2 regions of the Mesorhizobium sp. C416B genome follow, and region 2 is predicted to be linked to the other one. Evidence: riboswitches for the same ligand, from Rfam matches in the RefSeq annotation. Region 2 holds a riboswitch; the other holds the start of a gene.
What was found. A riboswitch is a leader RNA that binds a small molecule or an ion and turns the genes downstream of it on or off. The one in region 2 is predicted to bind cobalamin.
Positions count from the first base shown of each region.

Region 1: it holds a riboswitch for cobalamin, as region 2 does, so the genes downstream of both, metE (5-methyltetrahydropteroyltriglutamate--homocysteine S-methyltransferase) here and NLY43_RS30225 (CbtB domain-containing protein) in region 2, are expected to answer to the same signal.

Region 1 covers NZ_CP100471.1:2,555,853-2,563,346, forward strand. Annotated here, with positions in the region: gene glyA (serine hydroxymethyltransferase) at 248-1,585, shown strand; gene metK (methionine adenosyltransferase) at 1,639-2,814, shown strand; gene NLY43_RS12545 (adenosine kinase) at 2,923-3,915, shown strand; cobalamin riboswitch at 4,321-4,520, shown strand; gene metE (5-methyltetrahydropteroyltriglutamate--homocysteine S-methyltransferase) at 4,612-6,960, shown strand; gene NLY43_RS12555 (cytochrome-c peroxidase) at 7,394-7,494, opposite strand, start outside.
Region 2 covers NZ_CP100471.1:6,231,639-6,239,132, reverse strand. Annotated here, with positions in the region: gene cobU (bifunctional adenosylcobinamide kinase/adenosylcobinamide-phosphate guanylyltransferase) at 1-119, opposite strand, end outside; gene NLY43_RS30230 (CbtA family protein) at 112-912, opposite strand; gene NLY43_RS30225 (CbtB domain-containing protein) at 928-1,107, opposite strand; cobalamin riboswitch at 1,143-1,337, opposite strand; gene NLY43_RS30220 (gamma-glutamylcyclotransferase) at 1,406-2,098, opposite strand; gene NLY43_RS30215 (aromatic ring-hydroxylating oxygenase subunit alpha) at 2,234-3,409, shown strand; gene NLY43_RS30210 (MFS transporter) at 3,417-4,616, opposite strand; gene NLY43_RS30205 (heparan-alpha-glucosaminide N-acetyltransferase) at 4,850-5,860, shown strand; gene NLY43_RS30200 (methyltransferase family protein) at 5,857-6,363, shown strand; gene NLY43_RS30195 (IS256 family transposase) at 6,632-7,494, opposite strand, start outside.

The DNA of each region.
Region 1 (7,494 bases), 3.0 Mb from region 2:
CACGTCCGGCTGCTCGCCAGAGCCGACTTTCTTTGCTGCAACGAACAGCCTCCGTGGCGCTCGTACCATCTCAACGCAGGATCCAACGACGGCGGGCTGGTTCAATTATTGGTCGATCTCCTGCCCCATCGCGACGGCTATCATAAACAGGACCTGCAGCGGCTCGAAGCGGTACGAGACACGCGGCCGAAAGGGACCGCGTGCTTGATCGTGAAATAGGTCAATCCAATTGGAGCGCGAAGCTACCATGGACAACTCCGCAGACGGCGCGATCGCACAGCCGGACACCCACGGGCGGTCTTCCTTGGCCGCGGTTGATTGCCGCGTCCACGAGCTGCTTCTGAGACAGGAGCGGCAGGAGCGGACGACCCTCAAGCTCATCGCCTCAGAGAACTTTGCGTCCTCGGCCGTGCTGGAAGCGAACGGCTCAATTTTCACGAACAAGTACGCCGAGGGGTACCCCGGGGCGCGCTACTACGCTGGAAACGAGATCGTTGATGAGCTTGAGGATCTGGCCATTGGGCGCCTGAAAACGCTATTTGGCAGCGAGCATGCCAACGTCCAGCCTTATTCCGGCTCGCCGGCCAACCAGGCTGTCTATCGTGCGCTTTTGAGTCCCGGTGACAAAGTCATGGGCTTGCCCCTTCCGGAAGGGGGCCATCTGACTCATGGTTGGGCCATCAACTTTTCCGGAACTGACTATCAACGCGTGCCCTATGGACTAGATGAAAAGACACAGCAGATTGACTATGACCGCTTGCGCGAGACAGCCAAGCGGGAACGGCCGCGGCTCATTTGGGTCGGCGGAACCGCTTACCCGCGTGTCTTTGACTACGCGGCAATGGCAGAAATTGCCCTGGAAGCGAACTCCTATCTCGTAGCCGACATTGCGCACATCAGCGGCCTGATTGCCGCGGGAGCGCACCCGAATCCCGTGGGCCATTGCGACGTGGTCAGCAGCACGTCCCACAAGTCGATCCGCGGTCCCCGCGGTGGCTTCATTTTGTCAAGGAACGAAGATCGCTATCAGCGGCTATATCATACAAAGAGCAAATACAATCTCGCCAGACGAATAGACCGGGCGGTCTTCCCTCACCTGCAAGGCGGACCTCACATGAATGCCATCGCTGCGCTAGCGGTTGCCTTGCACGAAGCCGCGAACCCGTCCTTCCGAAGCTACGGCCAACAGACGGTCAAGAATGCCAAGGCTCTGGCACATGCACTGCTTGAGCGAGGTTATGACCTGGTTACCGGGGGGACGGACAATCACATGCTGATCCTTGATCTTCGCGATCGGCCACTATCGGGCAAGGCCTATGCCGAGCGACTAGCAAAGGCAGGAATCATCACAAACTTTAATATGGTGCCTGGCGACCCGCGGCATCCGGCGGTCACAAGCGGAATTCGCCTGGGGGCGCCAGCAGTGACGTCAATGGGCATGCGCGATGTGGAAATGGTGCAAATTGCTGGCTTCATTGACTCCGTCCTCCAGCGGCCAGACGACGAAGATCTCCATGCCTGCGTGCGAAGAGACGTTGCCGACTTGTGCGCTGCGTTCGAGGTCCCGGGCATCTCCGACAAGTAAGGTGGGCCAAGCAAAATGCCCATACCACATCCAACATCCGAAGCGAGGTATTCATGGCTAGGCAGTTCGTGTTCTCTTCCGAATCGGTTGGCGCGGGGCACCCGGATAAGTTGGCCGACAACATCTCGGATGCCATCCTCGATGCCATCCTCCGCACAGATCCCAAGGCGCGCGTCGCCTGTGAAGCGTTGGTAAAATCAGGGATAGTCGTTCTGGCTGGCGAGATCACCAGCGATGCCCAGGTGGATTACAGCCAAGTTGCGCGCGATACGATTCTCGACATTGGGTACGACGACGAGGCCGTCGGCTTTGACGGCCGGCGTTGCTCCGTCGTTCATGCCCTCACCGAGCAATCGCCCGACATCAGCCAAGGCGTTGACGAGGGAAGAGGGCAAGACCTCCAGCAGGGAGCGGGAGATCAGGGCCTCATGTTCGGCTACGCATGCCGCGAAACCGATACCCTGATGCCTTTGCCGATCCAGCTCGCTCATCGCTTGACGAAACGGCAGGCGTATGTCCGGAAGGCACAACAGCTTGGCTGGTTGCGTCCTGACATGAAATCCCAAGTCTCAGTGCGCTATGAGGGGTTGCGCCCGGTCGCCCTGGATACCATCGTCGTGTCGACGCAACATGACGAGCAGGTCTCGCAAGAGACTGTCCGCGAGGGCGTCATTGAGGAAATCATAAAGCCTGTCCTGCCGACCCACCTGGAGACGGAAGGCATCAGAATTCTGGTCAACCCGACGGGGCGGTTCGTAGTCGGCGGGCCGCGCGGCGACTGCGGTCTCACTGGACGCAAGATCATCGTCGATTCCTATGGCGGGATGGGTCGTCATGGCGGCGGCGCCTTCTCGGGCAAGGACCCGTCCAAGGTTGACCGCTCGGCTGCCTATGCAGCCCGCTATGTCGCAAAGAACATCGTCGCTAGCGGACTTGCGGACGTGTGCGAGGTGCAGCTTGCTTACGCAATCGGCGTGGCCAGTCCGGTTTCCGTCATGGTCAACACGTTCGGGACAGCCAGGGTTGAGGAAAGCAGGATCGAGCGCCTCATTCTTGAGTTGTTCGATCTCAGACCGAAAGGCATTATCAAGATGCTTGATCTCTTACGCCCTATATATCGCAATACAGCGACCTATGGCCATTTCGGCCGTGAAGAGCCTGATTTCACCTGGGAGAAGACAGACAGGGCGGACGAATTGCGTCGCGAGGCAGGACTCGCCGCCCCGTGAGAGCCGCCGGCGAACGGATTGGCAAGCGGAAAGCCCATTTCCACCGGGCAGACCCGCGCCTGGCAGGCGTGGCGAGAAGCCGGCTCGGGTTTTTTGGCGGAGACATTGATGCCGGATTATGACGTGCTTTGCATCGGCAATGCCATTGTCGACATCATCGCCCAGTGCGACGAGGCATTCCTCGAGATCAACGGCATCATCAAGGGCGCGATGAACCTGATCGACACGCGCCGCGCCGAACTGCTCTACAGCCGCATGGGCCCGGCGATCGAGGCCTCCGGCGGCAGTGCCGGCAACACGGCGGCCGGCGTAGCCAGCTTCGGCGGACGCGCCGCCTTCTTCGGCAAGGTCTCCAACGATGCGCTGGGCGAAATCTATGCGCACGATATCCATGCACAGGGTGTCGCCTTCGACACCAGGCCGCTCAAGGGCGAGCCGCCGACGGCGCGCTCGATGATATTCGTCACCCCCGATGGCGAGCGTTCGATGAACACCTATCTCGGCGCCTGCGTCGAACTCGGCCCGGAAGACGTCGAGGCCGACAAGGCATCCGGCGCCAAGGTTACCTATTTCGAGGGCTATCTGTGGGATCCGCCGCGCGCCAAGGAGGCGATCCGGCAGACGGCGAAGCTCGCACACGAGGCCGGACGCGAAGTGTCGATGACGTTGTCGGATTCGTTCTGCGTCGACCGCTACCGGGACGAGTTCCTCGAGCTGATGCGCTCGGGCACTGTCGACATCGTCTTTGCCAACAGCCACGAGATCAAGTCGCTCTACCAGACAAAATCCTTCGACGAGGCGCTGGCTCAGATCCGCAAGGACTGCAAGATTGCCGCCGTCACCCGTTCCGAAAAAGGCTCGGTGATCGTGCGCGGCGACGAGACCGTGGTCATCGAGGCGACCGCCATCAAGGAGTTGGTCGACACCACCGGCGCCGGCGACCTCTACGCCGCCGGTTTCCTGCATGGCTACACGCAGGGCCGCAACCTCAAGACCTGCGGCGACCTTGGCTCGCTGGCGGCCGGCCTGGTGATCCAGCAGATCGGCCCAAGGCCAAGGCAGAATTTGCGCCGCGAGGCGGAAGGGGCTGGGTTGCTGTAGATGCGCGGGCAACTAATCAGCCGCCCTACTGACGCGATGACCGCAGTGGCGGAACTGTGTCAAAGCTCGCTGATAGCGACAGCCATTCGCTTCGGAGAACTGACCCGTGCTGCTGCCGTGAAGCTCGCTGGAGGAGCGGTGCAAGGCGTGCTTGCCATGACGGCATTCACCGTCATCCAGATCGTCACCAGCATTTTCCAGAAGCTCAGCTTGGGGAAGGCCAGTAAGGTTCCTGAGGTAACGGAGAACTCGCGGCGTCCGTCGGACTTGACTTGCGATCACGTCCCACGATGCCGAATGCGGGCAGCAGACTGAATATTTCACAATGCTAGACAAAGGCGTAAAACGCGACCATATAACCACATAAACATTTCATTATGCGTTATTGACAAAGAGCGGGTTGCTGTGATTGTCTGCTGTTGTGGTTCTCGCGTACGGTGCTGCCGCAGCGGAGCTAAGAGGGAAGCCGGTGCGATGCCGGCGCTGCCCCCGCAACTGTTAGCGGCGAGCCAATCCACTCATGTCACTGAGGCGAATACCCTCGGGAAGACGGGTAGAGGCTATGACCCCGCGAGCCAGAGACCTGCCACGGCGAATTACGTCCACGGGCGGGGTGTCTCGGTGGCCGCTGCAACCGGCGTGCCGGCCTGCTAGCGCCTTCCTTGTCACCGACGCCCCCAACCATCGGGGTATGACATGACTGTCTCTCAGCAAATTCCTGTAGCAACGCTCGGCGTGCCGCGCTTCGGTCGTCGGCGAGAACTGAAATGCGCCCTCGAAAGCTACTGGTCCGGAACATCGTCCGCTGGCGACCTTCTTGCGACGTCGAAGGCGCTCCGAGCCGCTAGCTGGGAAGAGCAGCGCGATCGCGGCGTGTCGAAAATCCCGTCGAACGACTTCTCGCTATACGACCATGTGCTCGACACCGCAGCCATGGTCGGGGCCATTCCATCCCGGTACGGCTGGAATAGCGGCGAGGTCCCACTTGACATCTACTTCGCAATGGCGCGCGGCAACCAGGGTCAGACGGAGGATTGTGGACACGCTGGTCACCAGGAGGAGGCTCATGGACCTGGTGTAACCGCGATGGAAATGACCAAGTGGTTTGACACCAACTACCACTACATTGTGCCGGAACTCGATGATGATCAGACGTTCGCCCTCTCGTCATCGAAGCCGGTCGATTACTTCCTCGAGGCTAAAGCTCTCGGCATTCACACACGCCCAGTCATCCTTGGACCCATCACCTTCCTCAAGCTGGCGAAATCGCGTGCCGAAGGGTTCGGTCCCATCGCGCTCCTACCGCGGCTGCTGCCCGTTTACGAGCAAGTCCTGCAGAGGCTGAAGCTGTCGGGAGCCGACTGGGTGCAGATCGATGAGCCAGCGCTTGTCCTCGATCTGAACCCGAACGAACGAGCTGCGTTCGAATTCGCCTATGGCCAGCTGTCGAAAGCCGCGCCCGAGCTGAAGATCATGCTGGCTACGTATTTCGGGTCGCTGGGAGACAATCTCGAAACCGCGGTTTCTCTGCCCCTGGCCGGCCTGCATATTGATCTCGTGCGCGCTCCCGAGCAGCTGGAAATGGTGGGTCGGCTCGCTCCGAAGGATCTGGTGCTCTCGCTCGGCTTGATCGATGGCCGCAACGTCTGGCGTGCGAACCTGCCCGCCATTCTCGACCGCATCAAACCGATCGTCGCCGGCTGGCCCTTGGACCGCGTCGAAATCGCGCCTTCTTGCTCGATGCTGCATGTGCCGATTGACCTGCGCATGGAGACGGAACTCGAGGCCGACATCAGGTCGTGGCTCGCCTTCGCGGCCCAGAAGACCGACGAGCTGGTCTTGCTGGCCCGGGCCCTTTCCAAAGGCAGGGATGCGGTGGCAGCCGCGTTGAAAGCTTCTGCCGAGGCTGCCGCCACTCGCTTGACGTCCACGAAGATCCATGACCCGCTTGTTGAGGGGCGGATCGCCAGCATTGACCATAGCATGAAACGACGAGAGAGCGCTTTTGGCGAGCGCTCCAGAGTCCAGGCCGGCACGCTCGGGCTGCCGCCGTTCCCGACGACGACAATCGGGTCCTTCCCGCAGACGCCGCAGGTACGCCGCGCGCGGTCCGCTCATGCGAAGGGCCAGCTCAGTTATGTCGACTACGAGATTTTCCTGAAGAAGGAGATCGAGTCAGCAATTCGTTGGCAGGAAGAGATCGGGCTGGACGTGCTGGTGCACGGTGAGTTCGAACGAAACGATATGGTACAGCATTTCGGCGAGCAGCTGTCCGGCTTCGCCTTCACTCAGCATGCCTGGGTGCAAAGCTATGGGTCGCGCTACCTGCGTCCCCCCATCATCTTCGGGGACGTATCGAGGCGCAATCCGATGACGGTGCGCTGGTGGCAATTCGCCCAGTCGCTTACGGAAAAGCCTGTGAAGGGAATGCTCACAGGCCCAGTGACCATTCTCAACTGGTCCTTTGTTCGAGACGACGTACCCCGCTCCGAAGCCTGCCGCCAGATCGCGCTCGCCATCCGCGACGAAGTGACGGATCTCGAAAGGTCCGGCGCAAGGATGATCCAGATCGATGAGGCCGCGTTTCGCGAAGGATTGCCACTGCGCCAATCTGACTGGAAAGCCTATCTCGACTGGGCTGTCGAATGCTTCCGGATCGCTTCAACGGGTGTAAAGGACGCGACTCGAATCCATACCCACATGTGCTATTCGGAGTTCAACGAGATCATCGACGCGATCGCTGGAATGGATGCGGATGTCATTTCGATTGAGACGTCGCGCTCCAAGATGGAACTGCTGGACGCCTTCACGAGCTCCAAATATCCGAACGAGATCGGTCCCGGCGTCTATGACATTCACTCACCACGTGTGCCGGAGGTCTGCGAGATTTCGGACCTAATCATGCTTGCCCGCGAGCGACTGTCCGACGGCCAACTGTGGGTAAACCCGGACTGTGGCCTCAAAACACGCAAGTGGGAGGAGGTCCGCCCTGCCCTCATTAACATGGTCGCTGCAGCGCGCGCGCTCCGGGAGAAAGTGGCCTGAGGCTTCTCCTTCCTCACCGTGTGGTGAGCTACCGGCTGGCTCCTGTCGGCCGTGAACATGCCAAACCGGCACACTCTTGGAAATGAGCCACTCGGCGCAAATGTGCAATTTCCCTACGGCACGTGTCTTAATCCCGCAGAAATATAAATGTGGCACTACGCTATAATATTGGTTCCTTGGGGACATACAGGCCCCGCGCCTCGAACAAATCGGACACGCGTCGTTTCTCAAAGTAGACTGCTTGGCGCGTTCGCTCAGGACAATATATGGTGCTGCGTCTGTCCGCCCCCAGTTGATCGCGCAGACTACGGGCGAGGTGGCAGGGTTCGGGTATCGCTAGCGTCCCGCCAATTCGGAGATGGACGTCGCAATTCGTGTCGCCAAGTAAAAATCGCCAATCATTTTCGATTGCGAGTCCGCGGCCAGTTGGCCCTTATTTTCCTGAGATCTGCGTTACAGGCCGGGGCGTTGTCGCCGTTTCTGAGGGTAAGATGGGATAGGCGACGTCAGGTGCCTCTCCGGTCAGCGAGTTGA
Region 2 (7,494 bases):
GCTAGCGCGGTGGCGATATAAGCCCATGGCGGCAGCAACGCCGTCGCCAAAGTTTCGGCATGCGCGCTCTTGCCGGAGCGCGCACCGCCGATGATGAAGGTCAAACTGCGATCAGGCAAAGCTGTCGCGCAGGCTGGTCGCGGTGCCGGTGAAGCGCGAGTGCACTATGCCGACAACTGCACCCAGCACCAGCCAGAACACCAGATTGGTCAGCGTCACCGCCACCACGAACTGATGATGCAGGCCCTCCGGGATCGGCGTCTTGAAACTGTCAGGCTGCGGCGCGCCGACAATATGCGGGGCGACAATCAGGACGACAGCAAGGATGGTCAGCGGCGCCGACGTGCGGAAGGCGATCAAGGCAAGGCCGATGGCGGTCGCAATCACCGTCGCCACCCACCAGATCTGGCGCTGCATGAGATCGGCCGCCGGCATCGCCGGCAGTTCCGGCGGCAGGCCGAGGCCCGGCGCCAGCGTGAACACGGCAAAGCCGGCCAAGCCCCAGAACACGCCCTGGCGCCAGCTGCCGATGCCGCCGGCGAATTCCGAAATCGCGACCAGGATCAGCGCGAAGCCGATACCGGTCACGACATTGGAGACGACGTTGTAGGCGAAGCGCTCGAAGCCGTCGGCCGGCGCCCAGCCTTCGTCTTCCGCTGGAGCCGCTGCTTCGGCAGGCGCCGGTGCGGCTGAGCTCATGGCGTTTTCCGCCGGTGCGGCACTGCTCATGGCGTTGGTGGTGTTGGCGGCCGGTGCCGCAGCATGATCGTGCTTGTGGCCGCCTGCCTTCTCAAAAACTTCGGCCTGGCGAATCAAGGGATCGGTTGCATAGGCCTGCATGCAGGCGAGAACGACGCCGGCCACGAGCCCGGCAATCGCCGCGACGAACACGACGTTGCGAAACAGGTTCATGATGTCAGATCCTCGTCAGTGGCAGGGAAACGCCATCGAATGGCGATAGTCGTGCGCCGCATTGTGGACCGCATCGATGTGCGAGAAACCGACAACGCCGACGACGAAAATGCCCAGAAACGCGCTAAGCACGAGCTGCATGAAGCGCGACTGCGAGGAGACGGAAGCGCCGAGGGAGACGGAAGCGGTATTCATATCTTGTCCTTTCGCCCTCCACCCGAGGGCATCGAAGTCAGTTCCTGTCGCCGGCAGGTCTCCTGGCTCGCGGATCAGCGCCCTTCCCCACCTTCCCGAAGAAAAATCCTCAGTGGCTTGGAGAGGACTACCGCACACAGTTGCGGGGGCAGCCACGGCATTGGGCAACAAGTCAGCCCTCACCGCATTCCCTCTTGGTCCCTAACGGAACCGACGACATGCATGACTATAGGCTGAAACAGCCGCATCCGGCAAACCAAATTCCGGCAGCCAACAGCGCGAATGCGCCACTCAGGCGTCACGGGTTCAGCGCGCTGATCCGCTCCGCAACCAGCCGCTGCAGCCGCCACAGATGGCGATCGTGAATGCCGCGCTCTTCAAGGTTTTTCACCGTGTTGTAGAGGTAGTCGGCGCCCGACCCCCAGTGCCCGCAGGATGTCGCCAGCCTGTCGACGACCTTCGCCTCGTCGAGCGGGCCGGAATAGGTCAGGCCATTGCGGTTGATGACGAAGGCCAATGCCTTCAGCGGGCCAGCCTCGCTTGCAAGCTTGAGCATGCGCGGCCGGTAGCTTGTCGGCTTCAGCGTGACTTCGCGCCGGAAAAGCCGGCCCAACTGCTCGCGCCGGTTATTGCCGGTCAGCCGAAAGGCGACGCCCTTGCATTGTCCGCCACGGTCCAGCGCCATCATCAGGCCGGGGCTGTCCTTGGTGCCGCGCCAGCGCGTCATGTTCATGCAAAAGGACCGATGCCAGCCGCGCGCCAGCGCAACGCGGTCCTCGACATAATCTATTTCCGGTTTCCAGATCAGCGATCCATAGCCGAACAGCCATAGCGGTTCGCTGTCCGGGAGTTCGACCTGCAATTCATCCAGCAGCGCGTCATAGTCGGCTTCATCGAGATGCATCGCGTCCGGATCCGGCCCGGGGTCCCTGATCTCGCGCCAGCAGCGCGCGACCAGCTCCGGCGTAAGCGACATCTGTCGTGCGGCCACTTCCGAATCCCCCCAATTTCCGAATGTCCCGTGTCCACGACATGATTATGCGCCGCGCCTGCAACCGGCAATGCGGCACTCTGATTGACAAACGATTTGCCGGGGTGTCGGCTGACGCTTCATAGGAAGCAAGCCATGCATCCCAGCCCGAGCGAGCGCGACCCCTATAACGGCCTGAGCCGGGCCGAACCGACGCTACCGTCGTCGGCCTATTGGGATGGCGAGGCTTACCAGCGCGATCTCGACGCCATCTGGCACAAAAGCTGGCTGCTCGTCTGCCGCGAGGCCGACCTCGCCCAGCCGCTGGCGTTCCGGACATTCCGCGTCGGCACGCAGGAAATCGTCATTCTGCGGGACGAGACCGGCGAGTTGCGCGCCTTCCACAACACTTGCCGGCATCGCGGCTCGCAGCTTTGCCAGAAAAGCGAGGGCCGGCTGAAAGCGCGGCTCATCACGTGCCCCTACCACGCCTGGTCCTACTCGCTGCGCGGCGATCTCGTGCGCGTTCCCTCGAAATCGCTGCCAGATGGTTTCGACAAGGCAGATCATCCGCTCTACCGGGTGGCGCTGTCGGTGTGGCGCGGTTTTGTCTTTGTGAACCTTCAGCAGGCTGCGGCCGGCTCCGCCGGGACCTCCTTCGATCCCGCATCCGGCGACCTCGCCAACTGGCCGCTGGAAACGCTGGTATCAGGCCATGTCCTGCGCAAGGTGATGAACTGCAACTGGAAGATCTTCTGGGAAAACTTCAACGAGTGCCTGCATTGCCCGGGCGTCCACAAGGACCTGTCTCGGCTGGTGCCGATATACGGCCGCGGCCTGATGAGCCGGCACGACGACCCCGACTGGGTCCGCCATGCCGACAATGACGCGCCGGAGTTTTCGGGTGGCCTGCGCGCCGGCGCCGAGACCTGGTCGCGCGACGGACATGCCCATGGCCCGGTCTTACCGGGCCTGACGCCAGCCGAGCGTGCGGCCGGACAGACCTATGCCACCAGCCTGCCCTCGATGTTCATCGTCGGCCATGTCGATTATGTCAGGACGGTGCGACTGATGCCGCTCGGTCCCGAACAGACCGAACTCACCGCCGAATGGCTGTTCGCGCCCGAGGCGCTGGCTGAGACCGACATCGACAATGTCGTCGCCTTCGGCACCCAGGTGCTGGAGGAGGATGCCGCGATCTGCGAGATCAATCAGAAAGGCCTGCGCTCGATGCGCCACCAGGCCGGCGTGCTAATGCCGGAGGAGTACGATCTGCACCGCTTCCACAACTGGGTGCGCGAGCGGCATGCAGCGCTTGAGGCAACCGCCTGATCGGCGACTAAAGCGACTTCGGCAGATAGCGCCAGGTGATAAAGCCGCAAACCGCGGCCAGAATGCCCAGCGTCACGAACACCGAGCCGAGGCCGAAAAACGCCAGCACCACCGAATAGACCAGCGGCGGCGTCAGCTCGGAAAAGTCGAGATAGGTGCGGTAGACCGCGGCCATCTGCGCCCGCTCATAGGACCGCACCGAGCGCATGAAGGCGGTCGAGCCCAGTGCATCGAGCGCGATGGTGAAGAAGGCGCCGCAGAGCAGGAAAAAGCCCGTAAGCAGCGGCGCGGTAGTGCCGACCGCGCCCGCCGCAAGCAGCGTCGCCGACATCGCGAAATAGGCGAAGGTCATGGTGCGCCGGCCGCCGAAGCGTTTTCCCGCTTTGCCCCAGAAGATCGCCATGAACAACAGCGCATTGCCGGCCGAAACCAGCAGGCCGCCGGCAAGCTTGCCCTCGCCGGTAATCACCATGAACAGCGGCCCGTAGACGAAGAACGTCGTCCAGAAGCAGGAGCGGCCGAAGGCGATCAGCCAGGCCAGCCTGAGCCTGGGTTGTGCTACGAAGCGGCCGATATTGGCCAGCGGATTGGCCGGCCGTGTCTTGCCCGGCCGGATCGACCGGTTGTCGCCTAGCCTGTAGGTCCAGAACAGCGCCAGCAAGGCCAACGCAAACACCGCGACCGCGCCATGCGCGGCATAGATGCCGTAGCGTGTGTAGAGGAAGATGCCGAGTGTCGGCCCGCCGGTCCAGGCCAGCATCGACCACGCCATGCGCAGCGATTCGGCCTGCATGAAATCGGTCTTGCGGATGTGGTCCATGATGTAGAGGTTGAGCGTGATCGACAGGGCGCTCGCCCCCATGACGCGGCACAGCATGCCTGCCAGTTGCCCCGCAAGCGTGTGGGTGACGAAGAACAGCGAGCCTATCGCCAGCAGGCAGGCGCCGGCGGTATAGACCCAGCGCCGGGCAAACCTGCGGATCAAGATCGGCATGAACAAGGTCACCGACAGGCCGAGCAGCGCCACGATGGTGTAGAGGATCGAGACGATCTGCTCGTTGTGCAGAATCTCATAGGCCTGGATCGGGATGACGCTCGACACCGTGGCACGGGCGAAGGATTCGACCGCATAGAGCGAGGCAAAGGTGCGCGCATCCGCCGGACGCAGGGCCGGAAGCCAGATCGGATGGCGCACATGGGTGGACATTTGATCCCCAAATCAGACTCGCGGCGTCAAATCTGCGCTGGCGCTTCCTCCGCCGGTAACAGGAAACCGACCCCTTCCCGGCAAAAAGCGAATTCGGCCAAAGGCTTTCCGGCTCTGGCCTAAAGCGCCGCCCGATGCAGCCGCACGGCGCGACCCGGAGCGTAGAGGGCGGCCTTCTTTTGTCCGGTGCAACCGTGATAGTCGTCTTTGGGGCTGAATCAGATCGCGAGACCATGAGCATCCATACCGCACCCCCTGGAGATCAACTGAAGCGAGATCAACCGAAGCGCATCGTCGCCATCGATGTCGTACGCGGCATCGCGCTGATCGCCATGGCGAGCTACCACTTCACCTGGGATCTCGAAAATTTCCACTACACCGACCCCGGCCTCACCGCCGTCGGCTGGTGGAAGATCTATGCGCGCTGCATCGCCTCGACCTTCCTGTTCCTGGTCGGCGTCAGCCTGTTTCTCGCTCATGGCAGGCAGATCCGCTGGACCGGCTTCTGGAAACGTTTTGCCATGGTCGCCGTCGCGGCCGCCGCTATATCGGCGGTCACGTACTTCATCACGCCGGACAGCTTCATCTTCTTCGGCATCCTGCATCAGATCGCGCTGGCCAGCTTGCTCGGCCTTTTGTTTCTGCGGCTGCCTTCCTGGCTGACGCTGGTCGTGGCGGCGGTGGTGATCGCAGTCCCCCTCTATCTCCGATCCGAAGCCTTCGATCATCCGGCGCTGTGGTGGGTCGGCCTGTCGGCGATCAACCCGCGCTCCAATGATTACGTGCCGCTGTTTCCCTGGTTCGGCGCCGTGCTTCTCGGCATCGCCGCGGCAAGGTTTGCGTCCACCACCGGCCTGCTGGCGCGGCTGGCCACGCTGGCATCGGGAAGCTGGACCAGGCCGCTCACCTTCATCGGCCGCCACAGCCTGGCTTTCTACCTGATCCACCAGCCGCTGCTGTTCGGCTGCGTCTGGCTGTTCTCGCAGATTGCGCCGGCGCCCGTCGAAACAAGGGAAGTGATCTTCCTCAAGGAATGCCAGGTATCTTGCGAACAGCAGCGCGACACGGAGTTCTGCACCAGCTATTGTGTGTGCATGCTGGACACGCTGCAAAGCGAAGCGGCATTCGACCGGCTCTACAATGGCGACCAGACCCCGGAGTTCAAAGCGCATCTCGGTGAACTCGCCGGCATCTGCACCGCAAGGACGGAGGAGAGTCCGATGACGCAGGGAGGGCAACAATGACTGACAAGCTGGCAAAACCCCGGCTGGCAAAACCCGATCTACCGAGACCACGGCTGATCCCGTGGCCGCCGGTGATCTACATCGCCGCCATCACCATCAGCATCGTGCTCGGCCTGTTCTATCCGCTGCCCTGGATCGGCGACCTCTTGGGCGACCTTTTGTTTGCCGCCGGCTTTGTGGTGCTGTTTGCCGTCGCAGCCCTCTGGTTCACCGCTATCCGCACCATGATCCGGGCCAAAACGACGATGAACCCCAATGGCGTGCCGGAGCATCTGGTGACGTCTGGCCCGTTCGGCGTCACGCGCAACCCGATGTATCTGGCCAACACGCTGCTTTTGATCGGCGTTGCCTTCGTCTCGGGGATCGTATGGTTCCTGCCGCTGGCTTTGATCGCGGCATTTGCAACGCAGAAGGTCGCCATCGAGAGCGAGGAGAAGGTGCTGTTCGCCAAATTCGGCAAGAAGTACCGCGACTATGCGAAGCGGGTCAGGCGCTGGATCTGAGGCGACGTGGCAGGGGTGTATACCTTGGCGATTAGCTGGCGCATCCGTCTCTTCGTCATCCACGGGCGGAGCAAGGAGCGTAGCGACGCAGCACAGACCCGAGGATCCATGCCGCGACTCCAGAGCGTTGCTATGGTCCAGAATTCGCTACCGCTGCACTCCACGACCGATGTCACGGAATGGATTCTAGGGTCTCCGCGATGGAGCTTCGGTTGTGTGCGTCAAGTTCTGCAAAATGGGGCAGCCATGATGCTGGCCATGATGCTGGTCATGCGGCTTGGCGCAGAGCGAGCTTCTTGTGCTCGCGCAGGTCGTCCATGTTGATGTATCGGTTGGCCTCCATCCAGTTTTCATTGGTCTCGACGGCCAACGCCCTGACCAGGCGCAGGCAGCTTTCGGTATTGGGGAAGATGCGCACGACATAGGTGCGCCGGCGGATTTCCTCGTTGAGCCGCTCCAGCATGTTGGTGGATTTGAGATGCTTGTGGTGCTGTCTCGGCAGCCTGAAGAAGGTCAGGGTTTGTTCGATGGCATCCTCGGCCCAGCCTGTCAGGCGCGGATAGCGTGCCGACCATTTGGCAAGCCATGCGGCAAGATCAGCCCTGGCCTCTGCGAGATCGCGCCGGTCGTAGAGCCAGCGCAATTCCTGCAGGCAGTCGTCGCCGTGCTTCCTCGGCAGATGATCGAGCGCGTTCCTGAGGAAGTGCACGTAGCAGCGTTGCCAGGCGGCTTCGGGGATCACCTCGCCGATCGCTGCCACCAGGCCGGCGTGATCGTCGGACACAACCAACTCGACGCCCTTGAGGCCGCGCGCCTTGAGGCCGACGAGGAAGTCCCTCCAGGCCGAGCGGCTCTCGCGATTGGCCATCTCCACGGCCAGGATCTGGCGCCTTCCGTCCCAGTCGATACCGACCGCGATCAGCACCGCCTGGCTCATGACAACACCGGCTTCACGCACCTTCTCGTAGCGCGCATCGAGGATGAGGTAAGGAAACGGCTCTTGAAGGGGGCGCCTGGCAAAGGCAGCGAGGCTCTCGTCCAGCCGCTTGTTGATGGCCGAGATCGACGAGGCCGAGAAGGCATGGCCGCACAGTTCTTCCGTGATCGCCTTCACCTTGCGGGTCGACACGC